4 regions of the Herbidospora sp. NBRC 101105 genome follow, and region 1 is predicted to be linked to each of the others. Evidence: riboswitches for the same ligand, from Rfam matches in the RefSeq annotation. Region 1 holds a riboswitch; each other region holds the start of a gene.
What was found. Region 1 has a riboswitch for cyclic di-AMP ahead of QSK34_RS15900 (C40 family peptidase). Riboswitches for the same ligand answer to the same signal wherever they lie in the genome.

Region 1 (3,201 bases):
CGCGGATTCCCATGACGATCTTTCCGAGGGTCTGTCCGCGCGACTTCAGCATGAAGAACTCGTAGGCGAACCAGGCCGTGGCGCTCACGAGCGTGATCAGGATCGTCGCGAGGGTGAAACCGCTGCCCTCAAGTGACGTCAGGTCGTCGGGGTTGAACGACGGCTGCGTGACCACCAGGGCCGTGATGGCGAACGACAACACGGCGAACACGACGCCGATGATGAGGCCGTCGACGATGCGGGCCACGAGCCGCTGCCACCAGTCGGCGAGGGGGGCCGGCACACCCGGGGGAAGGGCGTGGGCCGGGTAGCCGGGGTTGTAGGCGGGGGCGGAGTACTGCTGCTGGCCGTAGGTGCCCTGGGGCTGGCCGGGGTAGCCGGGCTGCTGCTGGTAGGACGGGGCCTGCTGCTGGCCGTAGCCCTGCTGGGGCTGCTGGCCGTATCCCGGCTGCTGCTGCCCATAGCCGGGCTGCTCGCCGTAGCCCTGCTGCGGCTGCTGGCCGTAACCCGGCTGCTGACCGTAGCCCTGCTGAGGCTGCTGCCCATAACCAGGCTGCTGGCCGTATCCGGGCTGCTGCTGACCGTAGCCGGGCTGCTCGCCGTAGCCCTGCTGCGGCTGCTGTCCATATCCAGGCTGCTGCCCGTAGCCCTGCTGAGACTGCTGCCCGTAACCAGGCTGCTGGCCGTAACCGGGCTGCTGTCCATAGCCGGGCTGCTGCTGCCCGTAGCCCTGCTGAGACTGCTGGCCGTAACCGGACTGCTGGCCGTAGCCCTGCTGCGGGTATCCCTGCTGGGGCTGCTGGCCGTATCCCTGCTGCCCCTGCTGGCCCTGCTGGGCGTAGGGGTCGTAGCCCTGTTGCTGCTGGCCGTAGACGGGCTGCTGGCCGGTGCCCCCGGTGGGGTTGCGGCTCACGATCGTCATGTCCGGGTCATAGTCCTGCGCGGGCTTGTCCTGGCCTTGCTGCCCTTCACGGTCGTCCGGGCGGTATGGCGGCTGGGCGCTCACCGTGTCACCTCACTTCGAGTACGCATGCGGTACACGTGAGACACGCACGCTTGACATAGCCAAAAGTATCGATAGCCGGATCTACAGTCACCTTCCCGGCCCGTTATGACCACCGTCAAGCACGCGGTTCCAAGTGCAGGATCATGCGTGTATTGCCCAAAGTGTTGGGTTTCACATGTTCAAGATCGAGGAATTCCGCGACGCCTTCGTCGTAGGAGGCGAGCAGTTCGGCGTACACCTCGGGAGAGACGGGGGTGCCGTTGATCTCCCGGAAGCCGTGGCGTTCGAAGAACGGGACCTCGAAGGTGAGGCAGAAGACGCGGCGCACCCCGAGTTCGCGCGCGGTCGCTATGAGGGCCCCGACGATCTCGTGGCCGATGCCCATGCCGCGGCAGGCCGGGTCGACCGCGACGGTGCGGATCTCGGCCAGGTCCTCCCACAACACGTGGAGCGCGCCGCAGCCCACCACCGCGCCGTCGAGCTCGGCCACCCAGAACTCCTGGACGTCCTCATAGAGCGTGACGGTGCTCTTCTTGAGCAGCCGGGGACCCGACCCGGAGTAGGAGTCGACGAACCGGCGGATCGCCCGGACGTCGGGGGTACGCGCGCGGCGGACCTTGACCATGCAAGGACCTTAACGGTCTCGCACAAATCGACGAAGCTCCCGGTCACACGTGGCGACCGAAACCCCCGTGGTCACCTGGGTTACAGTGGTCTCTTGCGTGATCTGTCCGTGATTGTTCGGTTGTCGAACCTAGACAGAAATCGCAGTTCCGGTTGAGCACGAACATGACGTGCACTAATGTCCAGGCGGCCGAGTCCTCCGCCTGAGGCGGAGGAGCCGGGGAACCACCCGGGCCGCCTCCGCGCGGCCCGACGGGGTGAATCCGCAAGGTAGGGCTGCTTCCGTCCGAACCCGTCAGCTAACCCGGCAGGCCCTCTGGAAGGAGCATGGTTGTTTCGTCGAACCGTCCGCAGGGTCGTGTTCGTGGGCTCGGCGCTGGCCCTCATCACCATCTGCGCCCCGGTGGTCTCCGCCACCGCCGACCCCGAGCCCACGCTGAAAGAGCTCACCGCCGAGGTCGAGAAGCTGCACGAGGAGATCGAGTCGCTCACCGAGCAGTACAACGGTGAGCGCGTCAGGCTCGACGAGGCCAAGCGCTCGGCCGCGGCGGCCAAGAAGACGCTCGACACCAGTGAGGCCGACCTGGAGGCCCGCCGCAAGCGCGCGATGGTGTTCGCCACCAACGCCTACATGACCGGCGGCGCCAGCGGGATCTCGCTGATGAACGCCCCCAACCCCGACGCCTACATGGACGTCGCCTCCACGACCTACGCGCTCCAGTTGCAGAGCGGCGAGGAGGTCGTCCAGCTCACCAAGGCGCGCAAGGCCGCCGAGCGGGCGCGCGTCAGCGCCAAGGCCCGCCAGGACGAGGTGAGCAAGCTCATCAAGAGCCTCGACAAGCGCGAGAACACGATCCGCGGCCTGATCAAGAAGACCGAGAGCCGGCTGTACGCCCAGGTCGCCGGCCAGGTGTCGGTGGCGAAGCGCCTGAGCCTGCCGGTCGTCGGCGACGGCAAGGCCGCCCAGGCGGTCAGGTGGGCGCTCACCCAGCAGCTCAAGCCCTACGTGTGGGGCGCCGAAGGACCCAACTCCTACGACTGCTCCGGCCTCATCATGGCGGCCTACGCCACGGTCGGCATCAGCATCCCCCACTACACCGGCAGCCAGTGGACGGCGGGCACGCACGTCTCACGCGAGGACATGCGCCCGGGCGACCTGGTGTTCTTCTACAACGACCTGCACCATGTGGGCCTCTACATCGGAGGGGGCTACATGATCCACGCTCCTCGCACGGGTGACGTCGTGCGGGTCGCGGCGATCGGCAACAGGCCGTTCGCGGGTGCCGTGAGGATCGCCGACTAAATCAAACGCCGTCGGGCCGCCCATGCGACGGCCTCGATGGCGGTGGCGACGCCGATGCGGTCGCAGATGCCGCGCAGCCGACGACGAACCGTCCGGCCGCTGACATCAAGGCTTCGCCCGACACGGTCGACGGTCACGCCCTTGGCCAGTTCGGCCAGCAGCAGCAACTCGTCGTCGGTCAGGCCGACGCGCTCGGTCTCGGAAACTGACATCGTGAGCCCCTCTCCCACGACGGATGATTCTCGCCACCCCTCAGGGAAGGTAAACG
Region 2 (3,201 bases), on a different contig from region 1:
GCGTCCGGGGCCGGGGGTGGGCGCAGGCCGTCCACGACGAGGTGCTGATCCCGCTGGGCATGCGCGACACGACCGAGCGGCCCCGGGTCCCGCACGCCACCGGATACGCCGTGCACCCGTGGGCCGACGTGCTGCTGCCCGAGCCCGAGCACGACGCGGTCGCGCTGGCCCCCGCCGGGCAGATGTGGTGCACCCCGGCCGACCTGGCCCGGTGGGCGATCTTCGTCGGCGGCGACGGCGCCGGCGTCCTGCGCCCGGCCACGATGGCCGAGATGCGCGAACCGGCCACCGTCGAAGACGGCCCGTCGTGGACCTCCGGCTACGGCCTGGGCCTGCAGCTGCGCCGCCACAACGGCCGCCGCCTGGCCGGGCACACCGGCTCGATGCCCGGTTTCCTGGCCACCGTGTGGGCCGACCCGTCCGACGGCGTGGGCGTGCTGTTCCTGGCCAACACCACCAGCGGCGTCAAGGGCAACGCCCTGACCGGCGACCTGCTCGACATCCTCGACGAGCACGAACCCGCGCTGCCGGCCGAATGGCGGCCCGCCCCGGTCGACGACGACCTGCTGGCCCTGACCGGCCCCTGGTACTGGGGGCCGGCCGCCTACGTCCTGCGGGCCCTGCCCGGCCGGGGCCTGGCCCTGACGCCGGTCGGCGAGACCGGGCGCGCCTCCCGGTTCGCCGCGCTCGCCGACGGAACCTGGCTGGGCCTGGACGGTTACTACGCCGGCGAGACGCTTCGGGTGGTCCGCACCGGCGAGGGCGTACACCTCGATCTCAACACCTTCGTGTTCACCCGCGAGCCCTATGGGCCGCCCGGACCGGTGCCCGGCGGGGTCGACCCGGAGGGCTGGCGCTGACGTTACCCCCACAATGTGTTGATTGTCCAAGTTTGACCGATTCTGGGCTTTGTACTACCTTCTGGGGAACTCGAGGCGGTGTGACCTACGTAACCGCAGGTCAGCCGCCGAAGGAAGACAACTAGAGATCGCCGAATCCGCGCGCCCCGCGCGGAACCGGGGAACCAGCGAGGACCCGGTGATCACCTGACTCTCCCGATCACCACGCACACCCACCGGGTCCTCTGGGGTGAATCGGCCTGTCTGCCCCTCAACGACAGGCCGTAGGGCGGCTTCCACGCCCGAGTCCGTCAGCTAACCCGGTAGGCGCATGGAAGCAAGGAGTCAACCCCACCCATGCGAGCCCCCAAACCTGGAATCCGCGCTGTCCTGGCAACCGGTCTGATGACGGCGGCCCTGGTCACCGGCGGCACCGTCGCCGCTGTCGACCTGACCCCCAACGCCGTCGCCAACGCCGAGGCCGCCGCCCCCGCGGGGACGGCACCCGAGGGAGTCACCCTGGCCTACAGCCCTCTGCTGGAGGTCGCCAAGGGACTGCCCAAGGTCAGCGCCCAGCAGGTGCTCAACCTCGCCACCAGCCAGGTCGGCACGAGCGAGAACATGTACGGCGGCGGCACCAAGTTCCACCACTGGTACATGAACTCCGAGCGCGCGGCCGAGACCATCGCCCGTGACGGCGGAACCCGCTACGGCTACGCCAACGCCCCCTGGTGCGACATGTTCGTCAGCTGGGTCGGCAACCAGCTGGGCATCAGCCCGGTGCTCGGCGAGGACGCCTACACCGTCCGCCACGCCGAGTGGTTCGCCGAGAACAACCGCTGGGGCACCGTCCCGGCCCCCGGCGCGGTCGTGTTCTTCGACTGGAACGGCGGAAAGGACATCCACGACATCCAGCACGTCGGCTTCGTCATCAAGGACAACGGCGACGGCACCATCGAGACCGTGGAGGGCAACACCGGCAACGGCGTGGTCGAGGTCCGCGAGCGGCAGACCGCCGACGTCGTCGGATACGGCTACCCCGTCTACACGGCCTGACCCCACGGCCTAGAAGTTCTCCCCCAGCCAGGCCCGCCAGGCGCTCTCCGCCAGCGGCCTGGCGATCTCCCCCGGAAAGGCGTGGTGCTCCGCGACGACGGCGTCGCGGTAGCCGTGGACGAGCGTGATCAGCGACGTCGCGGTCACCACGCACAGGAACCCCGCCTCGGCGAACACGACCTGCGCGTCGTCGGGGTTCAGGCCGGGCACCGCGACGCGGCCCTTCTCCGGTGGCTGCCCCAGAGAGAAGGCGTCGAGAAAGGCCGCCCACACCCTCGCGGCATCGGGGGTGGGGCGGCCGATCTCGAACAACGCGTAGTCGGCGGTCACGCCCGGGAAGTGCCGCAGGTAGGCCTCCAGCTTGCGCAGGTAGAGACCGTCGCCCACCGACAGCGCGTCGTACTGGTCCTCCCAGTCGCCGGTCAGCAGCCCCGAGTGCACGAACCGCAACACCGTGCTGCCGCCCGACCGGCCCTCCAGCAGGTATTCGAACGCCATGAACGACCCGTCGGCCGCCGTGTCGGTCGTGAACGCCAGCCGCTCGCCCGGCTCCCAGCCGGTCACGGTGGCGTGGGTGGTGAACCCGGCGACCGTCTGACGGCCCGCGCCCCCGACCCCGGGTTCGAAGTCGTTGGCTCCCATGAACCACGAGTCGACGCCCGGCCCGGTCGCGATCGCCTCCCACACCTCCTCGGTCGTGGCGGGCAGGACGATTTCCTCACGGACCTCGAACTCGTGTGCCATGCGGCTCAGCCTAGCGAGACAGGTTCCGGTAGGCCCTCACCGAGAGCGGCGCGAAGATCGCCGTGATGACCAGCGGCCAGGCCAGCGCCAGTTCGAGCGCGTGCGCCGCCGCCCAGGTGTCGTTGGCCCAGCCGGGGTTGCCGAACAGCTCCCGGGCCGCCGCCGCCGTCGACGACAGCGGGTTCCAGTCGGCGATCACGCCCAGCCAGCCCGGCATCGTCGCCGGGGAGGTGATGGCGTTGGACAGGAAGCCGATCGGCCACACCAGGATCTGCAGGGCCATCACCGCCTCCGGGTTGCGGATCTTCAGCCCGAGCCAGATCCCCGCCCACAACAGCGCGAAGCGCAACCACAACAGCAGCCCGACGGCCGCCAGCGCGTCGCCGAACCCGTTGCGGGCGCTCCAGCCGACGGCCAGGCCGCTGACGATCAGCACCGTCAGCGACAACACCGTGGTGAGCATGTCGGCCGCCGCCCGGCCCGACACCACCGCCGAGGAGGCCATCGGCAGCGACCGGAACCGGTCGGTCACGCCCTTGGTGACGTCGTTGCCGATCGCGGT
Region 3 (3,201 bases), on a different contig from region 1:
CTGTAGGTGATCACTTACTTCGGGTTCCGAAGGATGATCACGCGGGCGTGCGCACCGCGGGGGCAGGGCGCGCACACCCGCGTGATCGTGGGGTGGGGCAGTTGGTCTTTGAGAGCTTACGGGGGGTTCGATGAGCTTTGTGGGGGTTTTGGGGTCAGGGTAGTGCTTCTGCCTGAGAACTCCCTGGGCGGGGCGGCCGTTTCGCGGGGGTCTGACGCGGTTCCAGCCATCCGGGGGGTCGGTTCATGGCGGGTGCGGGCCGGGTTCGCGATGGGTCGATCGCGGGCTCGGCGCCGGGGCGGGCGGGGGAGTCGTGCGCGGTCGGCTCGCGGGGTCAGGGCGGGCCGGCCGGTGGGGTCGGGGCTCAGAACATCGAGATGTGAACGTGGTCGTAGTGGTTGGCGGTGTTGCCACCGCGGTTGCTCATGAAGCGCCAGCCGGTGCCGCTGTTGATGCGCTGCCGCCAGATGACGTACTTCACGCCGAGCTTGGTGCGGTTCTTCAGGGCCCACTCGGCGAGCTGGTCGCCGAGGATCTTGGCCGAACCCGTGGCCATCGCGCCGCCGGTCGTCATCATGAAGTCGCAGGCGCGGCCGAGCGGGTGCTCGCCCATGGTGTCGACGCGGAAGCAGCCGATCGAGTTGTTCAGCTTGAAGGCCGCCTTGGCCTCCTCGCGCATGAGGCGGGTGCGGGCGGTGATGTTGTCGGCGCCGGTCGGCAGCTGCGGGGCCCAGCCGCCGTTGGCGAGCTTGCCGGGGCCGATCGGGATCAGGTCGTCGAGCCGGTCCTTGATGTCGTCGATGAGGTCCTCCGCCTCCACGCGGCGCCTCTCGATGTCCTTGGACTTCTTGTCGATCTCGGCGATCAGGCCCTTGGCCTCGGCCGCCGCCTGCGCCCGCGCCTGCTCCTTCTGCTTGTAGTTGCGCACGATCGCGGCCTGCTCGTTGCCGAGCTGCATCGCGAGCGGCGACATGCCCATGCCGGGCGGCAGCACGATCCCGCCGTTGCCGGGGACCGACTGGTAGCTGAGCCCGGCCAGCCGGGCCATCTCGCGCTGGGCCGCCGCGAAGTCGGCGTGCGCCTTCTCCAGCTTCTCCTGGGCGGCCTTGGACGCCGTCTTGGCCTTGGCGAGGTCGTCGCGCGCCGCGTGGTACTGCGCGATCAGCGAGTTGACCTTCTTCTCCAGGCTCGACAGCTGCTTGCGCAGTTTGTCGGCGTCGGGCTTGGGGGCCGCGACGGCGGGGCCGGGCACCAGCGCGGCGCAGAAAGCGGCCACCAGGGCCGCCACCGGAAGGAGGAACAACCGGCGGTTGCGTCGGTGCGTCGTGGCGGGCAGCGCCCACTCCTCTCCTTGCGCCGGCCGGGTTAGCTGACGGATTCGGGCGGAGAAGCCCGGGCGCTCGATCGCGCCTGCACCCCAGGTTCTGGTGGGTCCCCGGCTCCCGGGCGACACGCCCGGGATTAGGCAGTCCGCCGAGGTCTCGGCGGGTTCGTGTGGATAGTAATGGTAAAGACGAGGCAAGTGCTACTTAAAGTTGCGACCATACGGAGATCAATCCGTGATCTGGCGCCCCATCTTTCCCGATGCAGCCCTGAGCATAGAGGCCGCCTCCTCGGGCCGCACGTCGTTGACGAACGCTCCCATACCGGATTCGCTACCTGCCAGGTACTTCAGCTTCTCCGGCGCCCTCCTGATGCTGAAGAGCTCCATGTGCACGTACGCCACCTCCCTTCCCCAGCGAACCGGCGCCTGGTGCCAGGCGGCCACATACGGCATACGGACCCCGAACAACCCGTCGAGGGCCCGCAGCACCCCGGTGTAGAGCGGCCCGAACGCCGCCCGCTCCTCGGGAGTGAGCGAGGGCAGGTCGGGCGCCTGCCGGTGGGGATAGAGGTGCACCTCGAACGGATACCGGGCGGCCCTCGGCACGAAGGCCGTCCAGTGGTCGTTCGCGGCGACCACCCGCTCCCCGGCACGCTCCTCCGCCACCACGGCCGCGAGCGAGCCGGGCCGGGCGACGGTGAGCATCCGCTGGGTGCGGGGTGTCACATAGGGATACGCATAGATCTGCCCGTGCGGATGGGGGAGAGTGATACCGATTTCGGCGCCCCGGTTCTCGAAGCAGAACACCTGCTCCACCCCGTCGAGCGCGGACAGCTCGCGGGTGCGGTCGACCCAGGCGTCCATCACCAGCCCGGCCCGCTCGTCGCTCAGGCCGGCGAACGAGGCGTCGTGGTCGTCGGTGAAGCAGACCACCTCGCAGCGCCCGATGGGCCCGCTGAACGAGGGGAACCGGTTCTCGAACACGGCCACGTCGTAGGCCGAGGGGATCTCCGACCAGGGGCGGCCGGGGCAGAGGGGGCACTCCTCGGGCGGGGGGAGATGGGTGCGGGTCTGCCGGTGGCCGGCGACGGCCACCCACTCGTCGAGCACCGGGTCGTGCCGCAGCTCCGAGGGGTCGGGCCGGGGCGGCAGGTCGCGCAGGTCCTTGGCGGAGTGGTCGCGCTCGTGGAGGTCGAAGTAGATGAGCTCCCGGCCGTCGGCCAGGTGGGTCAGATGGCGGTTCATGCGGGTTCGGCGACGATCAGCTCGCCGACGTGGCCGGCCAGTTCGTCGCGCGCCTCCTTGTCCAGGCCGGAATCGGTGACGAGAACATCGGCCCGGTCGAGCCGGGCGATGGTGGAGATGCCGACGGTGCCCCACTTGGTGTGGTCGGCCAGCACCACGAGCTGCTGCGCGGCGGCCACCAGCTCGCGGTCGGTCTCGGCCTCCAGCAGGTTGGGGGTGGTGAATCCGGCCCGCGCGTTCATGCCGTGCACCCCGAGGACGAGCGTGTCGACGTTGAGCGACCTGATCGCCTGCACCGCGATCGGCCCGACGAGGGCGTCGGACGGCGTGCGCACGCCTCCCACCAGCACGACCGTCTGGCCGGGCCGCCCGGACCGATGGAACACCTCGGCCACCCGGACCGAGTTGGTGATGAGGGTCAGGTCGGGCACGTCGACGAGGTGGTGGGCGAAGGTCCAGGTCGTGGTGCCGGCCGACAGGGCGACCGCGCTGCCCGGCCGGACCAGGTGGGCGGCGGCGCGGGAGATGGCCTCCTTCTCGGGCTGCTGCCGCACCGACTTGGCGGCGAACCCGGGCTCCTCGGTCGACCCCGGCCCGGCGACGGTGGCGCCGCCGTGCACCTTCTCGATCAG
Region 4 (3,201 bases), on a different contig from region 1:
GGGTGGCGACGAGCACCCCCGCGATCACGAGCGTGACGGCGAGCGACAGGTAGGACGGCAGGCTGGTGGCGGCGTCGAAGGCCTCGGCGCGGGCGATCTCGGCGGCCCCGAAGTCGCGGACCGGATCGGGCCGCACCTCGGGCGCGCCGGCGGCGAGCGCGTGCCACGGCGTGGTCACCGCCACCACCGCGGCGATCGCCACCCCGAGCCCCGCCAAGGCCACGGCCGCGGCCTTCATCCCCGTACGTTCCACTCCGCCTCCGGAACACTTCGTATCACGTAGTCGCGCCAGGCCGCGGTCAGCTCGGCCTCGCCGACGCCCAGCGTGCGCCGCAGCGCCGTGGCCGGATCGGCCTGGGCCGCCCGGTAGAGGGCGGTCAGCGCGGCCTCGCCGTAGCGCTCGGCGATGTAGCGGCAGGCGAGCCAGGCCTCCTGGTAGGCCTGCGGGACCCGCGCGCCCCCCGCGCGGAAGTCGTCTCGTGTCGGCAGCTCCCGTGGCGCCCGCCGGTCGGCGGCGAGCTCGGCGGCCACCACCCCTGTCGGCAGCCCGCTGTCACGGTAGCCGACGTAGTCGGCGTAGCCCTCCACGAGCCAGACGGGCATGTCGGGCCGGGTCGCGGCCCCGGTGGCGACGTGGGTGAGCTCGTGGGCGAGCACGATCACTCTCCCCTGGGCCGAGAGCGAGGCCCAGCCGTGCGGCTCGATCACCACGAAGCCGGGGCCCGCCAGGGCGGCCATGCCGGTCACCGGGGCGGGACGGGCGATCTCGGCGGCCCGCTCGGTCGTGGCGGGCGCCAGGACGGTGGCGGTCACCGGCGCGCCCCACACCCGCGCCACGGCCTCGGCGGCCCGGTCGGCCTCCCCGGCCAGCCCGGGGAAACGCCGGTCGGCCGCCAGCACGTGGACATGCTGACCGTGGACGGCGACGGGCCAGCTCTGGCCGTACAGGACCTTCGGGGGTTGCCCGGCGGACAGGACGGCCAGCAGCACACTGACCGTCACCAGGAACCGCATGCCAACGGATGGTACAAACACCGCGGCCCCGCCCGCCGGGAAGGAGGCGGACGGGGCCGATCGGTACTTCGCCGGGGGTGTCTAGATCCCGGGCCGGACCGCGCCCACGAAGGTGCGCTTGCGGTAGGTGTCCAGCTTGTCGATCCGCACCCGCGAACCGGAGTTCGGGGAGTGGATCATCTTGCCGTGGCCGACGTAGATGCCCACGTGGCCGCCGCCGCTGGTGAACACGAGATCGCCCGGCTGCATCGCCTTCCAGCTGATCTTCTTCTTCACCGAGCTCTTCTGCGACCAGGTGGTACGGGGCAGTTTGACGCCCGCCTTGCGCCAGGCGAACTGGACCAGGCCGGAACAGTCGAACGCGCCGGGACCGGTGGCGCCCCACCGGTAGGGGTCGCCGATCTGCTTCTTCGCGACGGCCACCGCCTTGCTCGCCTGGACCCGCTGGCGCTGGGCCTTGCTGAGCTTCTTGACGCGCTTGGCGGACCTGCTCTTGGCCTGGGTCTTCGCGGCCGAGGGAGCGGCGGGCGCCGCCTCTCCCGAGGCCGGGACCGCCGTGGTGTTCCTCGTGACGGTGACCGTCACCTCATCGGCCCGCGCGGGAGGCGCCACGACCGCTCCGACCGAGGCCGTGAGCGTGACGCCGCCAAGGGAGAGGCGGGCGATGCGGGACAGGCATGCGGGGGTTGTGGACAGGATTGCTCCTTGGATCTTCCTCTGATGCCTACCGGGTTAGCTGACGGATTCGGGCAGGGAAGTAGCCCTACGGCGCGGAATTCTCACCGATTCACCCCTGGCTCCGCTGGGGAACCTTTTGGGTCCCCGGCTCCATGCCTCCTGGCTGCATGGATTCGGCTGTGTCGCGTGACGTGCGACACATGGATCTTTATTAAGACATCGGCGGCTACGCGCCGGACTGTCCGCGGACGGCATGGCTTGCTCGTCGCGAAGCCAGAAGTTACCGACTCCGCCATAAGTCGGCAAAGTTTTGGCAGAAGATAAAGATCAGATAAACTCCGGCGCTATTCGAAAACGCCTGCATATCGCGGGATTTAGGAGGGTGATGTGACTCTGGTCACACCCCTTGTCACAGAACCCGAAAAAAGCCCCATACGACACGCTAGGGACGAACGGCCTTGTCGGGGTTGTACTGCGCAAGAGGGGTGATCTTCACCACGTCGCCGGTCTGCGGCGCGTGCACGACCGAGCCCTGTCCGGTGTAGAGGCCGACGTGTCCGAAACCGCTGTGCCAGACCAGATCTCCGGCCTGGAGGTCGCTGATCGGCACCTGGCGGTTCTTGCCCCAGGCCCACTGCTCGTAGCTGGTGCGCGGCAGGCTCACGCCGCCGGCCCGCCAGGCGGCCTGGACGAGCCCGGAGCAGTCCCAGGCGCCGGGGCCGGTGCCGCCGTACTGGTAGGGCTTGCCGATCTGGGCGAAGGCGAAGTCGAGGGCGGCGCGGGCGTTGCCGGAGGCGGGGCCGTTGTAGACCTGGCCGGTGCTCTGCGGGTTGCCCGGGTTGAAGGCGCCCAGCTCGCGGAGCAGCTTCATCTGCTCGTCGACCATCTTGTCGGTCTTCTTCTTCTTGGCCGCCAGGTCGGCGCGGACCTCGGCGGCCTCCTCGAAGGCCGCCTTGCGCTGGTCGCGCTGCTGCTTCAGGCCCGCGATGGCGTCCTCGAACTCGGTGAGCCGGAGCTGGCGGCTGGTGGCGAGCTGGTTGATGATCGCCATGCCGCTGAGGGCGTTCTGGGGGGCCGCGGTGCCGAACATGCCCGAGAGGCTGCGGATGTCGCCCGTCTGGTAGCTGGAGACCGCCAGGCCCACCACGCCCGCCCGGAGCGTCTCGACCTTCACGTTCTGCTTCTTGAAGCCGGCGTTGATCAGGTCGTACTGCTTCTTCGACTTCTTGTACTTCTCGTTGGCCTGGTTGTACTCCTCGACCAACTGGTCGGCCTGCTTGTTCAGCTTCGCGAGCTTGGCCTTGGCCTGGGGGATGGTCGGCTTGGGATCGGCCGCCGCCCCCGTGATCGGAAGAAGCAGAACGAACGCCGCAAAACCAGCCACGGCCGGTACCCGCCCACGCACGCCCGAAACCCCCTCCATACCGGACAGACCTGGGTCGGGACTTTACTCAGGCGATCATGTACCCTCAACCGATTCGCCGGTATTCGCGCAGGTCATCACGTGGG

Region 2: another riboswitch for cyclic di-AMP. It lies ahead of QSK34_RS08925 (CHAP domain-containing protein); the one in region 1 lies ahead of QSK34_RS15900 (C40 family peptidase).
Region 3: another riboswitch for cyclic di-AMP. It lies ahead of QSK34_RS29565 (coiled-coil domain-containing protein); the one in region 1 lies ahead of QSK34_RS15900 (C40 family peptidase).
Region 4: another riboswitch for cyclic di-AMP. It lies ahead of QSK34_RS02755 (C40 family peptidase); the one in region 1 lies ahead of QSK34_RS15900 (C40 family peptidase).

Annotation. Positions count from the first base shown of each region.
Region 1 covers NZ_BSSX01000003.1:429,499-432,699, reverse strand. The annotation lists gene QSK34_RS15910 (RDD family protein) at 1-922, opposite strand, end outside; gene QSK34_RS15905 (amino-acid N-acetyltransferase) at 1,122-1,631, opposite strand; cyclic di-AMP (ydaO/yuaA leader) riboswitch at 1,809-1,959, shown strand; gene QSK34_RS15900 (C40 family peptidase) at 1,962-2,933, shown strand; gene QSK34_RS15895 (LuxR C-terminal-related transcriptional regulator) at 2,930-3,145, opposite strand.
Region 2 covers NZ_BSSX01000001.1:2,007,961-2,011,161, forward strand. The annotation lists gene QSK34_RS08920 (serine hydrolase domain-containing protein) at 1-860, shown strand, start outside; cyclic di-AMP (ydaO/yuaA leader) riboswitch at 980-1,184, shown strand; gene QSK34_RS08925 (CHAP domain-containing protein) at 1,245-1,895, shown strand; gene QSK34_RS08930 (SRPBCC family protein) at 1,905-2,639, opposite strand; gene QSK34_RS08935 (ABC transporter permease) at 2,650-3,201, opposite strand, start outside.
Region 3 covers NZ_BSSX01000007.1:613,042-616,242, forward strand. The annotation lists gene QSK34_RS29565 (coiled-coil domain-containing protein) at 365-1,288, opposite strand; cyclic di-AMP (ydaO/yuaA leader) riboswitch at 1,341-1,478, opposite strand; gene QSK34_RS29570 (galactose-1-phosphate uridylyltransferase) at 1,553-2,569, opposite strand; gene QSK34_RS29575 (DeoR/GlpR family DNA-binding transcription regulator) at 2,566-3,201, opposite strand, start outside.
Region 4 covers NZ_BSSX01000001.1:601,585-604,785, reverse strand. The annotation lists gene QSK34_RS02765 (M48 family metallopeptidase) at 1-238, opposite strand, end outside; gene QSK34_RS02760 (gluzincin family metallopeptidase) at 235-1,014, opposite strand; gene QSK34_RS02755 (C40 family peptidase) at 1,096-1,626, opposite strand; cyclic di-AMP (ydaO/yuaA leader) riboswitch at 1,721-1,881, opposite strand; gene QSK34_RS02750 (C40 family peptidase) at 2,135-3,076, opposite strand.